DNA from 3 places in the Alteromonas sp. RW2A1 genome. Region 1 is predicted to be linked to each of the others. Evidence: predicted binding sites of a transcription regulator. Region 1 holds the regulator's gene; each other region holds the start of a gene.
The links. Region 1 encodes MetJ, which represses methionine synthesis genes. Its sites were predicted from a motif close to TAGACGTCTAGACGTCTA; they were not measured.
Positions count from the first base shown of each region.

Region 2: metA (homoserine O-acetyltransferase MetA) is a predicted target of MetJ. The motif match lies at 3,528-3,545, and genes of this name have one in related genera.
Region 3: thrA (bifunctional aspartate kinase/homoserine dehydrogenase I) is a predicted target of MetJ. The motif match lies at 3,736-3,753, and genes of this name have one in related genera.

Region 1 is NZ_CP018031.1:3,742,117-3,747,618, forward strand. Features, by position in the region: gene priA (primosomal protein N') at 1-1,146, opposite strand, end outside; gene rpmE (50S ribosomal protein L31) at 1,433-1,645, shown strand; gene BM528_RS16505 (hypothetical protein) at 1,851-2,165, opposite strand; gene BM528_RS16510 (malic enzyme-like NAD(P)-binding protein) at 2,681-3,916, shown strand; gene metJ (met regulon transcriptional regulator MetJ) at 4,062-4,391, opposite strand; gene metF (methylenetetrahydrofolate reductase) at 4,552-5,442, shown strand.
Region 2 is NZ_CP018031.1:2,171,597-2,177,098, forward strand. Features, by position in the region: gene metH (methionine synthase) at 1-1,444, opposite strand, end outside; gene BM528_RS18385 (homocysteine S-methyltransferase family protein) at 1,454-2,521, opposite strand; gene metA (homoserine O-acetyltransferase MetA) at 2,525-3,463, opposite strand; gene BM528_RS09815 (DUF2802 domain-containing protein) at 3,644-4,078, opposite strand; gene BM528_RS09820 (chemotaxis protein CheW) at 4,150-4,641, opposite strand; gene BM528_RS09825 (chemotaxis protein CheW) at 4,658-5,502, opposite strand, start outside.
Region 3 is NZ_CP018031.1:3,242,380-3,247,881, reverse strand. Features, by position in the region: gene BM528_RS14430 (metalloregulator ArsR/SmtB family transcription factor) at 1-285, opposite strand, end outside; gene BM528_RS14425 (hypothetical protein) at 563-1,225, opposite strand; gene BM528_RS14420 (S-(hydroxymethyl)glutathione dehydrogenase/class III alcohol dehydrogenase) at 1,413-2,570, opposite strand; gene BM528_RS14415 (LysR family transcriptional regulator) at 2,757-3,635, shown strand; gene thrA (bifunctional aspartate kinase/homoserine dehydrogenase I) at 3,926-5,502, shown strand, end outside.

The sequences.
Region 1 (5,502 bases):
ACCCGCTCTGCGCGTTAAATGCAAATGCGCATAGCGTCCACTAAGGGCATTATTCAAGCTTTCTAATGCTGGAGTAGCGCTGCCTAACAGCAAAGGAATACTGTGCTGTTTTGCCCGCATCGCCGCTAGATCTCGCGCGTGATAACGAAGACCATCTTGTTGTTTGAACGATTCATCATGCTCTTCATCAACAATTATCATACCGGGCGTTTTGAGCGGCGTAAAAATAGCAGAGCGCGTGCCAATAATTATGCCCAGCTCTCCGGCTCTGGCGCGTTGCCATACTCGCAGGCGCGCCTTGTCGGAAAGCTGGGAATGCAGAACGCCTACATCAATATTAAAACGCTTTTCAAATCGAGATACAGTTTGCGGAGTGAGCCCAATTTCTGGTACCAAAATGAGAATTTGCTTACCCGCGGACAATAGTGGCTCTATTGCTTGTAAATAGACTTCTGTTTTTCCACTGCCCGTTACGCCCTCTAGCAGACTTATTGCAAAGTTACCCTGCTGGCGATTAAGCGCCGCTATGGCGACAGATTGCTCGGTATCTGGCGTGGGCTTTTGCGCTACCTTCATTGTTGATAGCCAGCCCTTTGGTATTAGTTCAGGTACAACTTCAACTATTTCCGCCAGCGATTTATCGATAACGGCCTTAACTGCCGGTGCGCCATATAACTTTCTGCTTTGCTGGGCCGACAAACTCGATGTTTGCAATGCCTCAAAAAAGGCTTTTTGCTTGGGTGCTCTGGATAATGTATTTGATTGTGATTGCTCGCCAACAGGCGTGAGCCTTACTCTTTCTTCAGGAACTAGCTGAGCTTTTTCTCCCTTCCTTAATAGCACCGGCAACATAGCGTGCAGCACTTCGCCCGGCGCATGATGGTAGTATTGCCACAACCATTGTGCCATTTTGAGTAGAACTGCATCGACGATGGGATACTCGTCAATGACCGCTTCTACTGATTTTAACTTTTTGACGTTTTCTATCTCGTGGCTATCTTCATCTATTACATCAATAACCACGCCCACCAGTTTTCGCGGACCAAATGGCACCTGCACCCTTACTCCTGCTTCTAGTGGAGTAGAATGGGTATAGGTAAATAATTGTCGCAGCGGTACTGGTACTGCAACAGATAGGTAAGCCATTTTAGAGCAGGTCTCCGTCGTCAAATGTGAAAAGCTGAATATTAGCAAAAAAGGAAAAGTGCCATGTGTTGGTATTTAAACACAATAATCACGTTGATAATAAAGCCATTGTACTTTTGCTCACTTATCCAGCACAAAGACCTTGATCCAAGCCTCGGCTTCCTTTATTATCCGGCGCTCTTTTGCGATGGGCTGTAAATTTGCTGCCTGTCATTCGAATATTAAGTTACGTATGGTGTTTAGCTTCGGGCTGAATAGCGATACGGCCTTATGATGAGGTAATCCCATGAAACAAGGTATCCACCCAGAATACGCTGAAATTAAAGCAACATGTTCTTGCGGTAACGTAATGAATGTTCGTTCTACAATGGGTAAAGATATTAACCTAGACGTATGTTCTTCTTGTCACCCTTTCTACACTGGTAAGCAACGTAACGTTGATACTGGTGGCCGTGTTGATCGCTTCAAGAAGCGTTTTGGTGCACTTAGCAAGAAGTAGGTTCAACACGTTTGAACGTGACGAACAAGAAAAGCGCCTTTGGGCGCTTTTTTATTGTCTTTTGTTTATCTCAAAGCGTTTTATACTTTCTTCTCAACTACTTACACCTGAACTCACCCCAAACGTTTCTAGTATTTGAGGCTGAGCACAAGAACTATTTGCACGTATCAATCAAACAAAAATAGAAATACTGGGTAGTGGTGTACTAATGGTACAAGGGTTTTGATAAGTGCTTTTCCCAATCTCCTTGGCTTTGTTTATCGCATGCTTCTTCACTATCAAATCGTATTGAATTGGGTGTAGATTTTATGCTCTCTAAGGCTATGGTTACTTGCGTAATAAACGCCTCATCCCAGCCATCCGACAATGCATTATTGCGCTGACGCTCAGTGGTGAAAACAGCTACAACATCAGGCGAACGCCAATGTCCTTGGTGTGTGAGCCATATAAACCCATTGCCCTGGGTTTTGAAGGCTTCGCAAACATTAGTGAGTTCGTTAATTAATTTGCGCTCAGTCACTCTACTTCTCCTCTTATTGCGCACCTGGTGCCTAGCTTATACCATTAATCCGCATAGATAATTGCCTTAACTGTTTGTTGACGAGATTTCTGTTATTTAGATTTCTGTTATTTAGATTTTTGCACAGCGGCAAAATTAAAATAGTAAAAGCATATGGAAATCAGGTCCGGCATAAAAATTATGAATGACAAATATAGTGTTTACTTACTGGTCTAACAAGTTGTAGTCACCTACATTTATAATATAGAAACACATGAAATCACCGGTGGAAATTCTGATCAGATATGTACACCGTTATTGCCTGTGTTAGGGTAAATGATACTTGCTCCGTTTACACCAACACGGGCAGTTGTTATCCAGGGCATGACCTAATTCCGGCGAACAGATAATACTAAAAACATAAAGCTGTTCGGCGATGACATTGGCTAACGTAAATTAAAAATATGGTTACATTGTCGCTAACCTCAAACTAGGCTGCGACACCAAAAACCCTACACTCAAGGAAACCATTTCACATGTCAGATTTTAGACAACGCGCGCTCGATTATCACGCTAAACCAACTCCAGGGAAAATACGGGTAGAACTATCAACGCCAGCAGATAGTGTTGATGACTTAGCCCTTGCCTACAGTCCTGGTGTCGCAGAGCCGGTAAGAGAGATAGCGGAAGACCCAGATAACGCCTATAAATATACGGCAAAAGGTAACATGGTAGCGGTAATTAGTAACGGTACTGCCATATTGGGTTTAGGTAATCTTGGCCCATTAGCATCAAAGCCAGTGATGGAAGGTAAAGCTTTGCTGTTCAAGCGCTTTGCCGGTATTGACGCTATTGATATAGAGGTAAAGCACCGCACTACTGAAGAGTTCATTAATACTGTCGCCAATATTGCAGATACATTCGGCGGTATAAACTTAGAAGATATAAAAGCCCCTGAATGCTTTGAAATAGAGCAAGAGCTTATTAAGCGATGCAAAATTCCCGTGTTTCATGACGACCAACACGGCACAGCAATAGTGACGGCTGCGGGTATGCTAAACGCATTAGAGATTCAGGGAAAAAATATCGAAAATGCAAAAATTGTGTGCCTTGGCGCTGGCGCCGCAGCAGTAGCATGTATGGAACTATTGATAAAGTGCGGTGCTCAGCGTGAGCGTATTTACATGCTTGATAGAAAGGGGGTAATTCATACCCGCCGCGATGACTTAACCGAACACAAATCATTGTTTGCCAACAATACAGACAAACGTACCTTAGAAGATGTAATGCGCGGAGCAGATATTTTTGTAGGCGTGTCTGGCCCTGATCTTTTACCTCCGGAAACTCTAGCGCTAATGGCTGATAACCCTATTGTGTTCGCTTGCTCGAACCCGGATCCAGAAATCAGACCCGATCTTGCTCATGAAGTACGTGATGATTTAATCATGGCAACTGGCCGTTCCGATTACCCAAATCAAGTTAACAACGTACTGTGCTTTCCGTTTATTTTTCGCGGAGCATTAGATGTGAGAGCAAGCGCAATAAACGACGAAATGAAAGTGGCTGCTGTAGAAGCAATTCGCGCCATTACAAAAGAAGAAGTTCCGCCTGAAGTACTAGCAGCAAGCAACAGCAAAAACCTTAGCTTTGGCAAAGATTATATCATTCCTAAGCCTATGGACCCTCGACTTTGCGATCGCATAGCCAGTGCAGTAGCAAAAGCAGCTATTGAATCTGGTGTTGCGGGAATTTCGAAACCATCAGAAGAATAACCGAGAGTAAATTTATTAAATACTCTCGATGATAACGCCGCCCCGTTGTAAAGTTATACCGTTTGATGTGTCACTGGGTATTACTTTACAGGTATTACTTTAAAACAGGGCGACGTTTTTTATTACGTGTGAAAAGTGTTGAAAATTACTCTTCGGTGGGCTCATTTTCAAAGCTAGGATCAATGCCCATTTCTTCCATAATTCTTCTAGCTTCGGCAGGTACTCTATTAGCGTTATCTTTTCGAAGGTCATCATCGTTGGGGAGCGGTTGACCTGTAAACGCGTGTAAAAACGCTTCGCAGAGTAATTCTGAGTTAGTGGCGTGCCGCAAATTATTAATTTGACGACGGGTACGTTCATCCGTTAACGCTTTCAACACATTAATGGGTATAGAAACAGTGACTTTTTTTACCTGTTCGCTTTTTTTACCGTGCTCTGCGTAGGGGTGTATATACTTACCATTCCATTCTGCCATTGTACTAACTCGGTTTTATTTTAGTTGTGTTATAACGTGAAATTCTAAACAAGTTCACGAAAAGGTCAATTGAGCAGTGTAAACCTCTTGACGTCTAGACATATATTCTTTAATTTAGCCGTCTAAACGTCTATAAAAAGCTTATCAGAGAGAATTATACATGGTTTCTTACGCACAAGGCATTGATGCACTCAACCAGTCCTTATCGGAGCTGCGTGACATTGACGTCTCTTTTGAGTTTTTTCCTCCTAAAACGGAAGCCATGGAGCAAACATTATGGAAATCGGTAGAGCGGTTAGCGCCTCTCAAACCGAGTTACATGTCGGTTACCTATGGTGCAAACAGCGGCGAGCGCGATAGAACCCACGATGTAGTAAAGCGAATTCAACAACAAACCGGGGTTTCTGCGGTTCCTCATTTAACTTGCGTTGATGCAAGCAGAGAAGAGCTTAAACAAATTGCGCAAGACTACTGGGATTCAGGTATTCGTCGCATTGTAGCGTTACGTGGGGACCTTCCTGCAGGTGTTGACACAACAGAGATGTATGCCTCTGACCTAGTGGCATTATTAAAAGATGTAGCCGACTTCGATATTTCTGTTGCTGCCTATCCCGAAAAACACCCAGAAGCTCCAAATGCGCAATTTGACCTTCTCAATTTGAAGCGTAAAGCAGAAGCAGGAGCTACAGAGGCTATTTCTCAGTTCTTCTTCGACACCAGTGTATTTTTGCGTTTTAGAGATCGCGCTGCCGCAGCAGGTGTTGATTTGGATTTAGTACCGGGCATTTTACCTGTGACAAATTATCAAACCCTGGTTAAATTTGCAGGCTTTACGAATGTTCACGTGCCTGGATGGCTTCACAAAATGTTCGACGGGCTAGACGCCGACGACCAGGCCACCCGCAACCTCATTGGAGCCAATATCGCTATGGATCAAGTTAAGGTATTAGCCAAAGAAGGCGTAAAGCATTTCCATTTTTATACCCTTAACCGAAGCGAACTGAGCTACGCTATTTGTCACATGTTAGGTGTGCGAGGCGACAATAAATAACCTTTGCTCATAACTGCGCTGGCAGTTACCATTTACTTCAGCAATAAAAATGAAGCGGTG
Region 2 (5,502 bases), 1.6 Mb from region 1:
ACAGCGGCATATCAAAGCCCTGTCGCTCCATTTCTTTTGCCACATGTACCATTTCATCGAGAGACGGTGTAATGAGGCCCGATAAACCTATCATGTCCACATTCTCTTCTTTGGCTTTTTGAAGAATATTTGCAGCGGGTACCATCACACCCATATCGATGACTTCAAAGTTATTACATTGCAGTACAACACCTACGATATTCTTACCAATGTCGTGTACATCACCTTTTACCGTTGCGAGCAATATCTTTCCATTACTCTTATTGTCATCTGACTTTTCTGCTTCGATGTAGGGCTGCAAGTGAGCAACCGCTTTTTTCATAACTCGCGCAGACTTCACAACCTGTGGCAAAAACATTTTGCCTTCACCAAACAAGTCCCCTACTACATTCATGCCATCCATCAATGGCCCTTCAATAACATGAAGAGGGCGTTCTGCTTGCTGTCGAGCCTCTTCAGTATCGTCAATAATATAGTCGGTAATACCCTTTATGAGAGCGTGTTCTAAACGCTTGTTTACACTCTGCTCTCGCCATGAGAGATCTTCTTTTGCAGCGGCTTTGCCGTCGCCCTGAAACTGTGGCGCAATATCTAACAAGCGCTCTGTACCATCGCTGCGTCTATTTAAAATAACGTCTTCTACAGCTTCGCGAAGCGCTTGTGGAATTTCGTCATAAACTTCAAGCTGACCCGCGTTAACTATTGCCATATCCATACCGGCTCTAATAGCGTGGTACAAGAATACAGAGTGCATGGCCTCGCGAACCGGGTTGTTGCCGCGAAAAGAGAACGAGATATTCGATAAACCGCCTGATATATGGGAATAAGGGCAAGTTTGGCGAATAACGCGAGTGGCTTCAATAAAATCTACAGCGTAATTGTCGTGTTCTTCAATACCCGTTGCTACAGCAAAAATGTTGGGATCGAAGATAATATCTTCTGGAGGGAAACCAATTTCTTCTGTTAGAACCTTATAGCTTCGCTGACAAATTTCTACTTTACGCGCTTGCGTATCTGCCTGCCCCTTTTCGTCGAAGGCCATTACTACCGTTGCAGCGCCATAGCGTTTAATTTTCTTTGCCTGGGCGAGAAATACCTCTTCACCTTCTTTTAAGCTGATAGAGTTAACGATAGCTTTGCCTTGGACACATTTCAGTCCAGCTTCAATCACGTCCCATTTTGAAGAGTCAATCATAATAGGTACACGACTAATATCAGGCTCAGACGCAATAAGATTTAAAAACGTCACCATTGCCTGCTTAGAATCAAGCATGGCCTCGTCCATGTTGATATCTATTATTTGTGCCCCGCTCTCGACTTGCTGGCGTGCAACGTCTAAGGCAGCTTCATAATCGCCTTCTAATATAAGCCGTTTAAAGCGAGCTGAACCGGTAACGTTCGTTCGCTCACCAATATTAATAAATGTAGAAAATCCTGCGCTCATATTGCCCTCCTAGTGTACAAACGGCTCTAGGCCTGACAGACGCATTTTTGGTTCAAAAGCTGGTACTACTCGAGGTTTAATGTCTGCTACTGCCTCTGCAATATCCCGAATATGATCGGGCGTGCTACCACAGCACCCCCCCACAATATTAACCAGCCCTGACTCAGCCCATTCTTTGATATGTGTGGCCATTTCAGGCCCTTCCATATCATATTCTCCGAACTCGTTTGGTAACCCTGCATTAGGGTGGGCAGAAATAAAGCATTCGGCGATAGCCGCTACTTCGTCAACATACTGACGGAGCAAGTCTGGACCCAGTGCGCAATTAAGGCCGAAAGAAAACGGGTTAACATGACGCATCGAATAATAAAACGCTTCCGCTGTTTGGCCAGAAAGCGTGCGACCGGAGGCATCGGTAATTGTGCCCGATACCATGACTGGTAAGGTAACGCCTACTTTTTCAAATGTTTGCTCAACCGCAAACGCCGCTGCTTTTGCATTTAATGTATCGAAAATAGTTTCCAGCATAATGAGGTCGGCTCCGCCCTCAATTAGCGCTTCTGTTGATTCACTGTAAGCCTCCACCAATTCATCGAAGGTAACATTGCGTTTCCCGGGGTCATTAACATCAGGAGAAATCGATGCCGTGCGATTAGTGGGCCCTAGCACGCCAGCAACAAAACGAGGTTTATTTGGTGTTTTAGCGGTATATTCTGCTGCCGCCTTTTTAGCTAGCTTTGCTGCCGACACGTTTATGTCGCGAGAAGTAGCCTGCATATCATAGTCGGCCATAGCGATAGTGGTGGCGTTAAACGTGTTTGTTTCGATAATGTCAGCGCCTGCATCTAAATAATCACAATGAATTTGATAAATAATATCAGGCTGAGTGAGGACAAGAAGATCGTTATTACCTTGAACATCGCAATGCCAGTTAGCAAACTGTTCACCGCGGTAATCAGCCTCTTCTAGTTTATGCTGTTGGATCATCGTGCCCATAGCACCATCAAGCACTAAAATTCTTTCCTTTGCTGCACCGGCTAAACTTGCCTGTGCATTTGAATCAAAAACGTTTTTCACTCATTACCTCTTTGGCTGTGATTTTTCAGCTAACTGACTCAGATCGTAAGGTGTAGTTTGGTAAACGTAATAGTTTAACCAATTTGTAAATAACAAACTTCCATGAGAGCGCCACTGAACTATTGGCGACTTGGTTGGGTCGTTGTCAGTGAAATAATTTTTAGGTATCGCCGGGTTTTGACCCGAGTTCAGATCCCGTAAATATTCATCTTTCAACGTCTCTGCTTCGTACTCAGGGTGTCCGGTGACAAACACCATTCGCTTGTCTTCAGACGCTACAATATAGGCTCCAACTTCATCCGACTCGGCTACAACGTTAAGCCCCTCTACACCGTTATACAGTGAGGTATCGATATGGCCATAGCGAGAATGTGGCGCTGAAAATGTTGGGTCGAACCCTCTGAGTAATTCGTTGTTCGGGTCGTTGACGTTATGCTGATAAACACCTGAGAACTTTTCTTCTCGCAGCTGCCGCGTTACACCGTAAAAATGATACATTGCTGCATGTGCAGCCCAGCACAAGTAAAGCGTAGAATTAACGTGACGCTGAGCCCACTCTAGGATTGTTGTCATATTATCCCAGTATTTCACGTCTTCATAGTCGAGTAGCGCAAGGGGGGCACCAGTTACAATTAAACCATCGTATTTTTTGTTCGCCACACTGGAAAACTCGTGATAAAACGCATCCATGTGCGACTGCGGCGTATTTTTGGGCGCCTGATTGTCAATACGAATAAAATCTACATTGATTTGAAGGGGAGTATTCGACAGCAAGCGCAGCAGCTGCACTTCAGTCTCAATTTTGTTTGGCATTAAATTAAGAATGCCAACTTCAAGAGGGCGAATTTCCTGACTTGATGCTCTATCCATATCCATGGTGAATATATTTTCACCCAGTAAAACATTCTGAGCAGGAAGTTGCACAGGAATACGGATTGGCATAATTAACTCCAGTCGAAGATTGCGATGACTGTATTGTGGCGAATACTATGAATATGTCAACATCTTTACGTCTAGACGTCTAAACAGAAAGTGAGTGCCTGCCGAGAGTGCTACAAAAATTAGTTATCCGCTAGCGCACTGAAGGTGAGCAATTAACGGCTCATATATTCGTGATATTCACTATTTTTGCGACTTGTGAACCATTACCAACATTTCGGCTTCAGCACGAGGTATATCACAAGACTCTATGATTTCTTCTATACTCGCACCTTTTTTAACTAAATCTGCAGCACGCTGATATAACTTTAAAGAAGGATCTTGAAATTTGAGGTCGCGAACCTGACTTTCCAGCTCTTGTTGCTTTTCTTCAACGCGTTGTAAATGCTTGCTTATTACCAAACTTCTCGCCTGCGCTTCTGTTTGTTGGTTATTCGCATCAGTTACTTTTGTTGACATCACTGCAAGTTCGCTTGTCATGCTACCCTGCAATTCTTTTAACAACCCAGCCGTGCGGCGTAAGTTTGCATATAACACGCAAGTAACCGCAATAAGCCCAAGAAGGACAACAGCAATGATAATTTCGACAAGAGAAGGAGCAGCAAGCTGCAAATCCATGTGCTACACACCTAACTGAGGAAGAGATACAAAGAAAAAGCTGACGCAATCAGCGTCAGCTTCGCTTTAAATTAAATACTACTTAGTTCATCCCATTCTTCGTCGCTTAGTAACTTGTTCAAGTCAACAAGAATAAGAAGCTCGCCATCGCGATTACTAACACCTTGAATGAACTTAGCACTTTCTTCAGTGCCCACGTTAGGCGCACTGTCGATTTCAGAAGATTTCAAGTAAACCACTTCTGCTACGCTGTCCACCAGTATGCCGACCACCTGCTCGTCTGACTCGATAATAACAATTCTGGTGTTATCGGTAACTTCCGTAGGCGGTAAACCAAAGCGCGCTCGCGTATCAATAACGGTAACCACGTTACCACGCAGATTGATAATACCCAAGACATAGTCAGGCGCGCCCGGAACCGGTGCTATCTCGGTATAACGCAGGACTTCTTGTACCTGCATAACATTAATACCGTATGTCTCATCACCTAGGCGATACGTCACCCATTGAAGGACTTCATCGTTGGTGTCCGTACCGTTATTTTTCATTTTTTCATCGCTCATGAACCTGGCTCCCGTACTATGGCGTCTGGTCGTTGCTGCCTAAGCCTTTGTTAAGCATAGATATTAATTCTTCAACGTCAATTAATGCACACATCTTTTCTTTAACCATCCCTGCTAACCAAGGACGTTTACCTGTAGATTCGCGCCATTTGACATCATCTTTTGTTAAATTAACGGTGTTTACCAGCTTTTCGCTAGCCAACCCCCATGCACTTTCTCCCAACATGATTAGGTAACGATAGTCGAGAGATTCAGCAAGTGCCTCGTTATATTTCTCTGGCATCACCCACTTCGCTGAGTCTACTACATTCAGTTTAGACTCTCTGTGTAACATTACACCCATAAACCAGTCTGGTTTTCCAAAAAGTGGTGCAATTTTATCAATTTGGTGGATACCACCAAGCGTAGTTAATGGAACCGCAAGCGTTAAACCCGCCACCTCAAAGAATAATGCTTGAAAGCGAAAATCTAGACTATCCTTTAATGCAATTTTTGTTTGCGCATGTGCGGCGTTTTCATCTGCTGGAGTGATATCGTCTTCAACACGAGTTTCTCGTATTTGCACTTCTTCAATATTCAGCTCATCTTCTACAGCAGTGCTTTTTTCTGACGCTACCGCAGGCTCAATTATTTCAACATTCTGCGAAAGTGGCACATCGCATTTGACCACAGGTTCATCAGCGATATGCTGTGATGCCTGCTCTAAAAGTTTAGCAGCTCTTACCGTTGCATCATCCACTTCCACATTATCGGACACCACCTGATTTGCACTGATATCTACGGATACAGCGGGCTCTTTCAGCAGGCTATCTAGGTAGTCTTCCATAACGTCTTCACGGGCAAATGGAGATTGCTTACTCA
Region 3 (5,502 bases), 500 kb from region 1:
TTCGCTTATATAATTAGGGTTTTCTTTTGCCGTCGAGGTAATCACTTCAAACGCCCATGCTGGTAATGCTGGGTTAATTTTGTAATAGACCCACTTTCCTCTGCGCTCATCGACGACGAGTTCACATCTGCGCAAATCCGCAAGGTGTCTAGATATCTTTGGCTGACTTAACTGCAAAGCTTCGGTTAAGTCGCATACGCAAAGCTCGTCTGCAAAACTTAGTAAAAGAAGTGTTTTTAGCCGAGTATCTTCAGACAGGCACTTAAAAAAACTCAGAGGAGACATAGCACAATTCATTTAGCAGTCACCGTTATATTACATATATGAAATATCGTATGTTTTAATGGTATACGGAAAACCATATGTGTCAAATCATATCTGAAATTTCATATGTTTTATTTTGAAACAGCTATTAATCTGAAAAAAGCAACACAGCCTGGGTATATTTTAAAAAGTAAGAGAAGAGAAATAGGTGTGATAAAAGAGGTATTAGCTAATTCCAACTTAAAAAAAGAAGCTTGAGCAACGCGCTCAAGCCTCTTTTTTCAAATGCTAAATGACTCTAGCTTGAAGGCTCAGGAATGTATGCATCGAAAGACATAGCCACTTGTGTGTCGTTTATGGCGTTATAGTGGGCAATTACATTATCCATAAACTGATACCAGGTTGGGTTTGGCTGCCAAATTGATAATAAATCTTTTTTCGCGATAGCTTCATCTTCGCCAAGCACATTCACTCGATATAAGTAGGTAAAAGATGCGCCGCGCCAGTTAAGCTTGCAATGAGTGAGAACTTTATCTGATTTTTGGTCAACGCCCTGCATAAAAGCTGCATAGTTTAAAAAGTCTGCAAGCGCAGGCTTTTCCCAATCAACCGGCACATTGAAATATGTTAGTCCTATTTCTGAAGCACTTACAATTTCTTGAGAGCGATCGCCAGGGATAAGGTCTACAACGTGAGAGACCCCCTGATTTTTCAACAGAGACAAATGTGTTTTTGCAGGCAAACCCGATGAGTACATAAAGTCGTTATTGGTTTGGAGGTTGGTAAGAGAGGCTAGGCTATCTATCTTTTGAGCGCTTAGCTTCTGCTCGTTTGAGGTTTCTTTCCCTGGCTCTTGAGAGACTGCGATAACAGAAAAGTTAACGACAAATAATGTGGTTGCCAAAAGAGAAGATTTTAATAAACGTCGTGACGGAGTTTTTCTTAATGCAAATGAATTCATAGAGCGACCTTAAGGGTTAATACATACGCAGGTACCCCATTAACACTATCGCATTATAAAGAACTAACAAGTTTTTCTGAGTGCTAAAGCAAAACAGCCCGTCACGTTTACTTGGCGGGCTGTCTTACTATATTTTTTGCTAGATTGTCTACTTGAAACTAGTTGCGGCTTCTATTGGAGAGCGCCGCTATTTATCCATGTGTACAACAGAGCGAATGCTTTCGCCTTTATGCATGAGGTCGAACGCGTCATTGATTTCGTCGAGGCCCATGGTGTGGGTAATAAACTCTTGCAGGCCAAATTCACCGTTTAAATACTGCTCTACAATACCTGGCAGCTGAGAGCGACCCTTCACGCCACCAAAAGCAGAACCGCGCCATACCCGTCCTGTGACTAACTGGAATGGGCGAGTAGAGATTTCTTGGCCAGCACCTGCTACACCAATAATAACCGACTCTCCCCAACCTTTATGACAGCACTCAAGAGCAGAGCGCATGACATCTACATTACCTATACACTCAAATGAGTAATCAACACCACCATCGGTGAGTTCCACAATAACGTCTTGAATGGGCTTGTCGTAATCTTTGGGATTGATTAAATCTGTTGCCCCTAGCTGTTTCGCTAGTTCAAACTTGCTTTCGTTTATATCGATACCAATAATGCGCTTTGCGCCAGCCATTCGTGCACCAATTATTGCAGATAAGCCAATGCCGCCTAGACCGAAAATAGCGACGGTATCGCCTTCTTGCACCTTCGCCGTATTCAATACTGCACCCATGCCGGTGGTAACGCCGCAACCTAACAAGCAAACTTCTTCAAGAGGTGCAGTTTTGTTTACTTTAGCCAGTGAAATTTCGGGTAAAACAGTAAACTCAGAAAAAGTAGAGCAACCCATGTAATGATAGATAGGCTCGCCGTCTTTAGAAAAGCGACTTGTGCCGTCTGGCATTAGCCCTTTTCCTTGAGTAGCTCGCACTGCTTGGCATAGGTTTGTTTTGCCCGAAGTACAAAACTTACACTCTCCGCATTCCGCTGTGTATAGTGGGATAACATGATCGCCAACCTCGACGCTAGTTACGCCCTCGCCAACCATTTCTACTACACCACCGCCTTCGTGACCGAGAACTGAAGGAAATACACCTTCAGGATCTTCGCCAGAAAGCGTAAATGCATCGGTATGACAAACGCCGGTTGCCTTGATGCGAACTAAAACTTCGCCTTTCTTCGGCAACTCAACATCTATTTCTTCCATCTTAAGCGGTTCGCCGGGTCCCCATGCTACCGCGGCTTTCGATTTAATATGGGTTTGACCTTCGCTTAATGAATCTTTGAACGAGCTCATACTGTTACTCCTATCATTACGGGTGGGTTGATGTTCGTGCTAGTAGAGCAAGTATAGGAGAGGAAGCCACACAGATATATACAGATTTAGTAAATCACTATTTCATATTTGTAATAATAAACCTATCATTACTACTTTAGGGCGTATTTTTGCGCATAGGGTGCAGGTGGCGAACGTAGGAGAGAAATGAAAAATTTAGACGGTATTGTTGAGTTTTGTAGCGTGGCTAGCGTAGGCAACTTTACTGGTGCCGCCAATAGATTGGACACCTCGGTGGCACAGGTGAGTAGAAAAGTAGCGACCTTAGAAAAGCGTTTAGGGGTGAAGTTGCTTCATCGCACCACGCGTAATGTCTCTCTAACAGAGGCGGGAAAGCTGTACTTTGAACAAACAAACCCTGCGCTATCTGTGTTAGAAAACGCGCAACTGTCTGTAAGCGCATTACAGCAATCGCCACAAGGACTAATAAAGCTAACCGCTCCTGTCGCCTTCGGTGAAGCGTTTATCGCGCCTTTGCTCAATCGCTTTCTTGAAACGTATTCTGGCATAAGCATACAGTGCGCATTTTCAAACGATACATTAGATATTGTGGAGCAAGGCTTAGATTTGGCAATACGTATTGGGAAACTGGAGGATTCTTCGCTCATCGCAAAAAGACTGGCTACCCGTCAACTTTATGTGTGTGGCAGCCGTGAATACCTTCAAAATAATTCAATACCCACGTCACTCGAAGATTTAAAACAGCACAGTTTACTTGTTGGCTCTCAGCCTTACTGGCGCTTTTTAATCAACAATGATGTTCAAACCGTTAGTGTTAGCGGCAGAGTACGATATAACAGTGGAAACGCCCTAAAGGCTGCGGCAATTAACGGACTAGGACTTACGCAATTACCTGGTTTTTATGTCAGAGATTCCATTGCACAAGGACAGCTTGTGGAGGTCTTACCAGATTACAAAGACAAGCAAGAGGCCATATGGACGGTATTTCCTTCTAATCGCAATGTGGCACCCAAAATTCGATTACTTGTTGATTTTTTGTCGGAAAACCTGACAGACGACAGATAAGGCATGGCAAAAATTCATGTTTTATACCTAAAAAGGAAATGATTTCACTTAAGTGTTGCACAAACTGAAATACAGTGTGGTGAAAACTGCGGTTGACAGATAGACGTCTATACGGCAAATTGAAGCTATGAAAAAGATTCTAGCGATTCGCACCACCATGATGTTTATTACCACCTTAAATAGGGCGGTCGGTGACTAGTGCAAATACGCAAAAGACAACGAAAGCCCGCCTCAAACAGAGCGGGCTTTTTTTTACACGTTTTAGCATGCGCAACCTTAAGGAGTAGCATATGAAAGTCTTAAAGTTTGGAGGGTCTTCTCTTGCCGATGCACCGCGTTATTTGCGGGTTACAGAGATTAGCATGGACACTCACCAAACCGACGGTGCTGCCGTAGTTCTCTCGGCCCCCAAAGGCGTAACCAACGCACTTTCTCTATTGTGCGAACAAGCAGCAGCGGGTGAAGACTTTCAGCCATTACTCGATAAGTTAAACGCGACAGTAACCGGTATCGCGAATAGTTTAAATGAAGAGTTAGATGGCTTTGAATACAACAGCGTTATTGCGTTTATTGACAGCCATTTAGCAGTATTGAAAAAACATTTGCAGGGCATCAATCTACTTGGTGTTGCACCTGACAATGTAGCAGCGGGCATATTGAGTATTGGCGAGTACATCTCTGTGACGCTATTCAGTGCCATACTTTCTGCCAAAGGTGTAAAAAATCGCATTATCGACCCAGTAACCTACATTCTTGCTGACGGTGAGTATCTAGACAGTATTGCCGACGTAGCATTGAGTAAAGCAAGATTTACCGATGTTCCAGTTGATGGCAGTGAATTTTTAATCATGCCTGGGTTTGTTGCGGCGAATGAAGAAGGCCAGAAAGTAACCTTGGGTCGCAACGGCTCAGACTATTCAGCCGCTATTTTGGCTGCGTGTATCGATGCAAGCTGCTGTGAAATTTGGACTGACGTAGATGGCGTCTACAATGCTGATCCTAACCAAGTTGAGGGCGCAGTTTTACTCGACAAGCTTACGTATCAGGAAGCCATGGAGCTTTCCTACTTCGGCGCAAAAGTGCTGCACCCTAAAACAATAGGCCCTATTGCTCAGCACCATATACCATGCCTTATTCGCAATACGCTAAATCCTGCTGCTCCTGGCACCTTAATCAGCAATGAGAAAAGTGAAAAATGGACATCGGTGAAAGGGATATCTCAGCTTGATAACGTCACCATGTTCAACGTTGCAGGCCCCGGTTTAAAAGGAATGGTGGGTATGGCAAGTCGCGTATTCGAAGTGATGTCGAATGCCAACATATCTATTAGTTTAATCACGCAGTCGTCGTCTGAGTACTCAATTAGTTTTTGTATTCAAAGCAAAGACGCCAACAAAGCGCTAAATTTATTAGAAGACGCGTTTGCACTAGAGTTACAAAATCAGTTGCTTGACCCTATTGAAGTACGTCACGACTTAGCCATAGTTACGCTTGTGGGTGATGGCATGCGCCAAACCAAAGGGCTTGCAGCGCGTTTCTTTAACTCTTTAGCTCAGGCGAGAGTGAATAACGTAGCAATAGCACAGGGGTCTTCAGAGCGCTCTATTTCTACGGTTATAGAAAGCAAACGGGCGAAAAAAGCGGTGAAAGTTATTCATCAAAATTTCTTCTCAGACAGACATACCATTGACGTCTTTCTTGTAGGATGCGGAAATGTAGGCAGTGAGTTGTTGGCGCAAATTGCCAAGCAGCAGCCAGCTTTATTAGCGCGAAACGTGCAGCTTCGTGTTTACGGCATGGCAAACAGCCGCAAGCTGCTGCTCAACAGTCAGGGTATTGATTTGAGCAGCGACTGGAAAGCGGCATT